3 regions of the Niabella sp. ZPM-14 genome follow, and region 2 is predicted to be linked to each of the others. Evidence: riboswitches for the same ligand, from Rfam matches in the RefSeq annotation. Region 2 holds a riboswitch; each other region holds the start of a gene.
What was found. Region 2 has a riboswitch for thiamine pyrophosphate ahead of pnuC (nicotinamide riboside transporter PnuC). Riboswitches for the same ligand answer to the same signal wherever they lie in the genome.
Positions count from the first base shown of each region.

Region 1: linked by a shared signal. The riboswitch ahead of ACU37H_RS08750 (class I SAM-dependent methyltransferase) and the one ahead of pnuC (nicotinamide riboside transporter PnuC) in region 2 are both predicted to bind thiamine pyrophosphate.
Region 3: linked by a shared signal. The riboswitch ahead of ACU37H_RS18260 (TonB-dependent receptor) and the one ahead of pnuC (nicotinamide riboside transporter PnuC) in region 2 are both predicted to bind thiamine pyrophosphate.

Region 1 is NZ_CM181148.1:2,050,394-2,053,676, reverse strand. Features, by position in the region: gene ACU37H_RS08760 (SulP family inorganic anion transporter) at 1-194, opposite strand, end outside; gene ACU37H_RS08755 (glycoside hydrolase family 18 protein) at 345-1,448, shown strand; TPP riboswitch at 1,668-1,755, shown strand; gene ACU37H_RS08750 (class I SAM-dependent methyltransferase) at 1,916-2,641, shown strand; gene ACU37H_RS08745 (AIR synthase family protein) at 2,634-3,283, shown strand, end outside.
Region 2 is NZ_CM181148.1:2,198,700-2,201,982, reverse strand. Features, by position in the region: gene ACU37H_RS09385 (YqjF family protein) at 8-718, shown strand; gene ACU37H_RS09380 (hypothetical protein) at 891-1,022, opposite strand; TPP riboswitch at 1,143-1,238, shown strand; gene pnuC (nicotinamide riboside transporter PnuC) at 1,273-1,905, shown strand; gene ACU37H_RS09370 (acyl-CoA dehydrogenase family protein) at 1,886-2,965, shown strand; gene ACU37H_RS09365 (FUSC family protein) at 3,182-3,283, opposite strand, start outside.
Region 3 is NZ_CM181148.1:4,282,259-4,285,541, forward strand. Features, by position in the region: gene ACU37H_RS18260 (TonB-dependent receptor) at 1-1,760, opposite strand, end outside; TPP riboswitch at 1,818-1,927, opposite strand; gene lepB (signal peptidase I) at 2,098-3,283, opposite strand, start outside.

The sequences.
Region 1 (3,283 bases), 150 kb from region 2:
CTGCCGCCCAAGATGGCCGTGACCAATCCCATAATAAACGCGGCATACAAACCTGTAAGTGGCGGGAGGCCGGCCAATATGGCAAACGATAAAGATTCAGGGATCATCGTCATGGCCACGGTAAGACCGGCCAACACTTCAGTTCTGTAATCTACTTTTTGGGAAAAATCGAATAGTTTAATCAGGGGTGTCATATATAAACCGCAAAAGTAGTTAACGACGCCTAAACTATCGCTATGAACTGATTTCTGAGCGGTTGGACGTGTGTGTAACAGGCTTAAAATTTTTGTGTCGATGGATCGGATCTTTTTAACTTTAGTTTTTTCACTTAAACTCCTCTCGAAATGATGCGATCACTCGCCTGCACTCTTTTGGTATTTTTGTTTTTGCTCGCGGTAGCTCCGGTATACGCGCAGTCTGGCAAACCCTTCCGTGTCATCGCCTACTATTCCTCCGATGCGTCGGTTATCGACAATTATGCGGTGGAGCAACTTACTCATATCATTTATAGCTTTTGTCATTTACGCGGCAATAAACTGGCTGTCGATAATGCCCGGGACTCTGCGACTATCAGGAAGCTGGTCTCTCTAAAAGCGGCTCACCCGCGATTGAAAGTGTTATTATCCCTGGGGGGATGGGGTGGATGCAAAACCTGCTCCGAGGTGTTTGACACGCAGGCCGGGAGAATGGAATTTGCGGCTTCTGTAAAAGCGCTTGCGGACTACTTTAAGACCGATGGCATTGACCTGGATTGGGAATATCCCACGATTGAAGGTCACCCCGGCCATCCCTATAAGCTGGAGGATAAAGAAAACTTCACCGCGCTGGTAAAAGCATTGAGAGCGGCACTGGGCAAAAAGCAGGAAATCAGTTTTGCGGCAGGTGGCTTTTCAAAATACCTCAAAGAATCCGTTGATTGGAAAAGTGTCATGCCGATTGTCGATTATGTCAACCTGATGACCTACGACCTGGTCAATGGCGCCACGCCGCATACCGGTCACCACACGCCCTTGTACTCAACCAAAGAACAAACCGAATCGGCAGATGCCTGTGTGAGTTACCTTACATCTATCGGGGTGCCTGAAAATAAATTGATCATTGGTGCGGCGTTTTACGGGCGGAGCTGGGAAAAGGTCGAAAACGTGAACAGGGGTCTTTACCGGCCCGGCGTGTTTAAGAGCTTTATTCCTTATCGCATGTTGGAAAGCCGGATCAATAAAGAAAATGGGTTCAACTTTTACTATGATGAAGTGGCTAAGGCAAGTTATGCGTACAATGAAAAGGAGAAAATTTTCGCAACTTTTGATGACGCAGGATCTGTCGCTAAAAAGACGAAATACGCACTGGACAAGGGTTTAGGCGGTATTATGTTTTGGGAGCTGAGTCTTGATAAGCCCCGGGACGGATATTTAAAAGTCATTAACCAGACGATCCAGTCAAAAAAATAAACATAATATTATTAACAGATGTAGGATTGTTTTGTCTAATTTTTCCAGGGCAGGCAGATAGCGTGACACTGCCTCCTCGGACCTGTTAAAATTTCTTTTGCTAACGATAGCCCGCTCATCTATGCGCTAACAAAGCAACATTTGCCAGGCGTACAGCCGCGGATTAAAATGTTATGCATCCATATTTTCTTTTGCAATAAAGTTTTTACTACTTTTACTTCCTGTAGCACGGGGTGCCATTGGGCTGAGATTATACCCGCTACCTGATTTGGGTAATGCCAACGTAGGGATGCTAATGAAGGCTGACTTTCATTTTTATGCTCCATCCGTTGGTATACCCGCTGGATGGTTTTTTTTATTTGGTAACGGACGTTGATATAGTGGATCTCCGGATCAGGTACCAACCATTGTTCGTTAAAATAAGTTGACGCAATAGCAGTCGGCAACAAGCATAAAAGTAGTAACACATGGAGTCACGCGAAACATCTCTCGAATTAATTCCAGCCCATCAGCAAAGCTGGCAACAGCGGCCTGAATGGTTTTTCAACCGGGAGCATACTGACACTTACGAACAGTGGTATGAGGGCCGTTATAAACGTGCCGAAATATGGCAGAAAAAAGTGATGGAGCAATTGGTGTCCAAAGACAAAAGGATAAAGCAGCTGCTGGAGTTTGGCTGCGGCACCACGAGGTTCACCCGATGGTGGAAGCAGATCGGTATTGAAGCTACCGGTGGCGACATCTCCCCATTGATGTTATCACAGGCCCGGCATCTTTTTGACGGAGACCTGGTCATGGCCGATTCTCATTTCATGCCGTTTAAAGACCACAGCTTCGATGCACTGGCTTTCATCACCACTTTTGAATACTATAAAGATCCCGTCAAGGTGATCAGGGAGGCAGCCCGTGTTGCGAAGTGTGGCATTGCCATGGGTATGATGAACCGCAATTCACCTAAAGTGTTGCGCCGGAGGGTGCAGCAGTTTTTTGGCAAAAATCCATTTTATGTAACGGCGACCTTTTACACGCCTCAAAAGCTAACGGAGATTATCCACCAGGCGTTAGCCGGTAGAAAATATACGATCGAGTGGACCTGTACAGGGTTACCCAAATGGTTTCCGGTGCAGCAATGGGGATTACCGTTTGGTGACTTTTTCGGACTGTATGTGAGCTTAAACGATGTTGATGAATAGTGCGGAAACAAAAAGTCAGGGCAAGCTGGAAGCGGGTCTATTCGATCAGCTGCTGCGCAACCGCTACGGATGTCAGCGGCAGGAAGTAGTGGCTGGTCCGGCCTTCGGCGTAGATGTTTCGTTGGTGAATCTTCCGGGGAACATGACCCTGGCCATGGCCAGTGATCCGCTGTCGCTGATCCCGGCGCTTGGGTTGCAAGAGTCGGCCTGGTTGTCGGTGCATCTCATGGCCAATGACATTGCTACTACAGGCTATCCGCCCATGTATGCCCAGCTGGTGTTGAATCTACCTGCCGGGTTTTCAAAAAAGGATTTTTCTATCTACTGGGAGCATATTCATCAATATTGCGACGATATCGGAGCAGCGGTTACCGGCGGGCATACGGGCTTCATTGAAGGACAAGGCAGTACCATCGCCGGTGGCGGCACCATGATCAGTGTGGCGCCTGCCGGTCACATGCTCCTGTCGTCTTTTGCACAAGCGGGTGACGTGCTCCTGGTTACAAAAGGTTGTGCCATCTCCTCTACCGCTATCCTTGCGATGAGTTTCCCGGAAACGGTAAAGCAACACTGCGGGCAGGAAATATATCAGCAGGCCTGCAACGCGTTTTACAGCACCTCTTCTCTGAAAGACGCCCTGGT
Region 2 (3,283 bases):
AAGATCTATGTCTACCTTTTTAACCGCCGAATGGCGGAAGCTCGCGATGGCTAATTATGCTGTAGATCCGGAAATATTGAAGGACTATCTTCCATACAAAACCGAATTAGATATATGGGAAGATACCTGCTATGTGAGCCTGGTGGGGTTCCTGTTTCTGAATACCAGGCTGGCAGGTATAAAGGTTCCGGGACACGTCAATTTTGAAGAGGTCAACCTGAGATTTTACGTGAAATACAAAGATGGTGCAGAATGGAAGCGCGGCGTTGTTTTTATCAGGGAGATGGTGCCCAGGACAGCGCTGGCCTGGGTAGCCAATACTTTTTATGGTGAACACTATGAAAGATTACCAATGAAACACTCGCTGGACACGGAAGACGGGCGCTTAAGCGTTTCTTACAGCTGGAAGAAAAACCGATGGCACCGGATTGAATTATTAACCGAAGCCAATGCCGCCCAGATATTACCAGGTAGCGAAGCCGAATTCATCACCGAACATTACTGGGGATATACACAAAAAGGAAAAACCAGGACAGGAGCATACGAAGTGCAACATCCCAGGTGGATGGCCTATGATGTACTCAACTATACGATCGACGTTGATTTCAACTTGTTGTATGGTGACCGCTTTTCGTTTTTAAATGAAGCTAGCCCGGTATCCGTTATCCTTGCGGAAGGCTCCGAAGTAGCCGTGAAAACCGGCAGGCGAATTGTCTGAACCCCTGTTACTTCACTTTGCGGTAGTACGTCCATGTGGTGTCGACCGCAGCGGGAACGGTCAGCGTTAAACCGTAAAAAGAAATATCCTGCGGGATCAGCAACGCCTCTGTTACTTCTCATGTCATACATTTTCCAGGTGCCAATCAACGGATGATCCGGATCTTAGCATGTTAAATCTCTTTTTCGTTTTCGTTCATTGAGTTGGGCGGCCGTTGCTCCTTCGCTTTCTTCCAGGCCAAAATATCTCCTCGTTGCTTTTCAGCGCCTGGTACAAGCGTTCTCCGGGCGGCTTTTGCAGCCATATTTTCAACTGTAGCTTTTTTATATGTTCAGGTGTGTCGTGCATTTTCACAGTAGTGATAGTTGTTGAAAATAGCTAAAAGGCAAAAATACCGGCTGAAAATTTTAATACGCTATCTTTGCCTTCACTCATGGGGTGCCTTAATATTACAGGCTGAGATCATACCCAATAACCTGATCCGGGTAATGCCGGCGTAGGGAACAGACAAATACTTTTTGCATCTCCGTGGGTCTTCATCAAACGTATCGATTATGAATTGGAGCGAGTGGACCCAGACATTTATCAATCAGTTGAAAGCTGTACCCCTTCTCGAGTGGCTGGGCGTTGGATTTGGGGTAGCTGAAGTGCTGTTAGCAAAGGCCAATAAGATCTGGTTGTATCCCTGCGGGATCATTGCTGTTACTATCTCCACCTATATCTTCTTTCAATCAGGGCTGTATGCAGAAAGCGCGCTCAATCTTTATTATTTCGTGATGAGTATCTATGGATGGTGGTGGTGGGAAAGGCGAAAAAATCACGAAGTGCCGGAGATCACACGCGCCAGCCGGTCAGACTGGCTGAAAACGATTGGTATTGTCGTTGTCGCATTTACCATTTTATACGGCGTCCTCGTCAATTTTACCGATTCAACAGTACCCGTGTTTGATTCCTGGGTAAGCGCCACCGCCTGGGCAGGCATGTGGCTGCTTGCCAAAAGAAAAATAGAGAATTGGATCCTCCTCAATGTCAGCAACGCCTTTGCGATCCCGCTGCTGATCTATAAAGGATTGCCTTTATATGCCATACTGACCTTATTCCTGTTCATCATAGCTGTAATGGGATATATCCAATGGAATAAAATTGTTAAGCAAAAAACAGCAATAAGTGACTTTAGTTTTGAATAAGCAACAGGTACAGGAGTTCAGAAAGCGTTGCTCATTATCTGAGCAACGAGGCTCATTGACTCCTGCGCTACTCGAAACAGTATATCGCGAGAAATGGTTTAAGTTATTCCTGCCTCGTGATTGGGGTGGGCTCGGGCTTAATCTTCCCGAAGCGCTGAAATATGAGGAAGAGCTGGCGTATATTGACGGCAGTCTGGGTTGGACAGTAACGCTGTGTGCAGGCGCCAATCTTTTTGCAGGATATATTAATGCGCAGAAAGGTGCCAGGATCTTTTCTTCCCGGAAGGTTTGTTTTGGCGGAAGCGGCGCCGTAAGTGGCATTGCGCGGGAAACTGAAAGGGGCTATCGGGTGACCGGCCATTGGAGATATGCCACCGGGGCGCCTCATCTTACCCATTTTACAGCCAATTGCCGCATCGAAAAAAACGGCGTTCCTGTCGTCGATGCTGATGGAACTCCCGTGGTCAGATCGTTCTTCTTCAAAAAGGAAGAGGTGACCATTCACGAGGATTGGGACACCATGGGCCTGAAAGCCACTGCCGGTCATAGTTTCAGCGTGAAGGATCTTGAGGTGGAGCGTGATCGCAGTTTTATAATTGACGAGCAACATCCGACATTAGACCTTGATATTTATAAGTATCCTTTCATGCCGTTTGCAGAAGCAACCATCGCGGTCAATACGCTCGGGATGACCCGGCACTTTTATGAACTGATGGACAGCATCCTGGAAGACCGGCGGCCGAAGCTGGGAGATGGCAACTATGAGGCCATCCGTGAAGAACTGAAGGCACGACAGGACCAAACCGACCGGCTATCGCAGGCACTATATGATCATACAGCCGTGTCCTGGAATGAATTAGTAGCTAAGGGAAAGCTGACCGCGAAAAGCACCCGGCAGATCGCGAAGATCAGCAGACAGTTGGTCCGGGATTGCAGGTCAGCAGTGGCAAGCCTGTATCCTTACTGTGGTTTAGCCGCCACGGGTAAGCATTCTGAGATCAACCGGGTATTCCGGGATATCTTCACCGCCAGCCAGCACGGCTTGCTGACATTGGATTAGTGATAACTTAGGTTTTGAATTTGGCATTGAATGCTCAATGGGAGCCTCCATTACGACGTGTTGGTTTGCGCCTTGCTATACCAGTTAATTGGTGACATCATTAAAATATCGTCATTGCAAATGCAGCGAAGCGGAGTTGAGCCATCTCCACACTTTCAGAAAGTTTGTTTTTTCTTCTTGAAACTCGCCTGGAGCGCCAAATCCAACCGCCAGGGTTTAAAAGTCCTTTGCCAGCTTTTTAATGTCGCCGGCAATGCGACTGATAAAGAGAAACTGATCAACGATCGGTTTAAATTCCACCAGCATATTCCGTGTTTC
Region 3 (3,283 bases), 2.1 Mb from region 2:
AGCCAATGAGCCGGTCTGAATCCGGCCGTTAATTCTACTCCTGCGCGATAGCTGTCGTCCACGTTGGTTCGCGCATAAGCGCCCACATCGTTGATCTTGCCGGTAGCGATCAGCTGGTCCTTATATTTCATGTAATAACCATTGATGCCGGCTTCCCACGTCCGTACATTAAACTGATAACCCAGTTCCACATCGGTCAGTTGTTCGTGCTTGGGCGCCTCCGTTGTGTTGGCCTCGAAGTCATCGCGGTTAGGCTCTTTGTTGGCCAGGGCCACAGAGCCATAGACCTTGCTCTGCGCAGTATTCATATGTTTGATAACATAGCTTACACCGACTTTCGGATTAAAAAAAGTATAGTCATTATTGGAGAGCAAGGCCGGGTTTTTCCTAAAGCCATTGATATCATAGGTCACATGCCTGATCTGCAGATCGGCAAAGGCATACAGATTCGTGATGATCTCTTGCTGTAACTTGCCATAAACATTCACATCGTTTTTAAACGCAGTCAGGTTGTACCAGCGATAGTCCAGCGGAACGCCCACTTCGGCCCATTTTACAAAGCCATAATGTTTGGCATCATAGCGCGTGTAAGCGCCGCCAAGGTTTAGCGTTGTTCTTTCCTTGCTGTAATTGACGGAGAACACCGTTCCGTAATAATGGTTATCCAGCCACAACTGACGCGTCAGGTCGGTGTTGCTGATCACAGAATCCCCGATCACCGGATCGTTCAAACCGTAATCCGCAAAGGCGTCGCCTGCGCGGTATTCGTTGTAATAGCCTTTTCCTCTCGTCAGGAAGAAACTGAGATTGGAAGACCACGCGGAGTTGAATTGATGGTTCAGGAACAGTTGATAATAATCTTGCTGATAGTTATCCGTCTGGTCATTATAATAACGGCCATTACCCATGTCGCCAAGCGTATTGGTCCTTCTGCCTGCAGCATCCAGCTGACTTGAATAGTCCACCGTAGCCGGATCGTCTTCAGAGGTAAAAGAAGTTCCTATGCCATTCCAGGCCTGGCCTGTTTTTTCCTTTCCGCTCAATAAGTTGAATTTGATATTACTCTTTTCATCTTTAGAGGTCCATCCCGCCAGGAACTGCAGCGATTTAAGGTCACTGTTCGAGCGTTGGATATATCCGCTCGAATTGATCTTTGATAAACGTACGTCAAACTGGAATCCCCCGCGCAGCAGGCCGGTACCCGCCTGCAGCGTATGTTTCCAGGTATTGAAGGAGCCGTAGGCGTTGCTGATCGTCGCGAACGCCTCCTTACTCTGTTCGATATTATAAATGTTCAACGAAGCACCAAAAGCGCCGGCTCCGTTGGTGGATGACCCTACGCCGCGTTGCAGCTGAACAGAACTCGTCGAAGACGCAACGTCACCGAAGTTAACAAAAAACGCGCCTTGTGATTCCGGATCATTGACCGGGATGCCGTTAAACGTAACGTTGGTCCGGGCGATATCCGTGCCCCGGATGCGCATGGACGAATAACCTACTCCAACGCCATCGTCTGAGCTGATAACCACGGAAGGAATCTGGTTGAGCAGGTTGGGAAAGTTCTGTCCCAGGTTTTGTTTCGCAATGTCTTTCTTGCTGATGTTGGATACGGCGAATGGTGATTTCTCATTCAGCCGGGTGGAGCGGATCTCCACAGGAGCGAGGGTTTGAACGCTGTCTGACCGCGTGGTGTCAGTTTGCGCGAAAAGAGCGCTGCTTGCTGTTAATAACAAGCCGCCGAACATAAAAGTCCTCTTCATTTGTTCTTTCTTTAAAAGATTAAAAAAATTAATGAGAGGGGAATGCTGAAATGAGAAAGGAGTGATCTTCTTCCTTCCCTGCGCAGGCATTACCCTGATCAGGTTTACGGGTATTATCTCAGCTTCATCAATTGTGTGTAATTGAATCGGCACCCCGGGAAACACTGGGCTTTAAAAAAGCGGTGCGAAGATAGGGATTATAGACGATAGTCTGCGGACCATAGACCATGGTCCATTGACAATAGTTGACCGGCGACAGCAACTTGATAGACATGATAAAGCATCTATCGCCTGCCATGGTCTATAAACCATTGACCATTGACTAAAAGACCATCGACTACTTGATGATATTAAACAAACGCTTCCACCTGGGACCGTTTTCGTAGCTGAACCAGATCATCCAGGCTTTACCTACAATGTGGGTTTCGGGAACAAAGCCCCAGAAGCGGCTGTCCTGAGAGTTATGACGGTTATCGCCCATCATCCAATAATAGTCATACTTAAAAGTATATTGGTCTGTCGCCTTCCCATTGATAATGTAAGAGCCATTTTTGTTTTCGAGTGTATTGCCTTCGTAATTTTTAATAGCACGTTCGTAAATAGGGTAGTTGTCGGCATTAAGCGTAATGGTAACGCCTTTTTTGGGTATCCACAATGGGCCGTAATTGTCTACAGACCAATGGTGGGAGGTGTCGTAATAAGGAAACAGCTGATAATTATAGTCATCCGGGTCGCTGATTTCTTTAGTGATCGATTTAGGATCAACCACAGGTAAAGATTTCAAAATGTTCAGTTCGGTTAATGTCAGGTTGATGCGATATACGCCCTGTCCAACTGGCATGAAATCATTTCCATCGGGAGAAATGCGAATGCCGGATTCTTTTAAGAACTCGGGGTCAATCTGAACGTTGTTTTTTGCGAGAAACGTGTAATAAGTTGCAGAAGCAGGAGGGATATCTGCAGGTCTGTTGTTTACATAAAGGATTCCATCAACAATTTTAATGGAATCATCCGGAACGCCCACGCACCTTTTGATATAATTATCCGTTTTATCAACCGGATGCACAACTACAGGGAATTCCGAAGGGCTATTTAAGACATTAATGGACGATTGATCTCCTAATTCCGCAAACCGGCGTATTTGATTGTAAGGTCTTAATGACTCAAACCCGTCTGCATGGATTACCGTATCGCCCGCCGGAAAGTTAAAGACCACGCAATCATTGCGCTTAACAGGCGCAGCAAACCAGCGCGTATAGGGCAACTGGATCAGTGTAGAGTAAGACTTTGTATTGAGTTTAGGTAAGTAGTTGTGAACAAAAGGAACCGACAAAGGTGTATTCGGAATGCGGGGCCCATAGCTCAGCTTGCTCACAAACAAAAAGTCTCTTACCAGCAATGTTTTCTCCATCGAGCTGGAAGGGATCGTATAGGCTTCAAAGATAAAGGTCCGGATCAGCGTAGCCGCAATGATCGCAAAAATAGCAGCATCCACCCATTCGCGCCATCCTGGCTTCTTATGC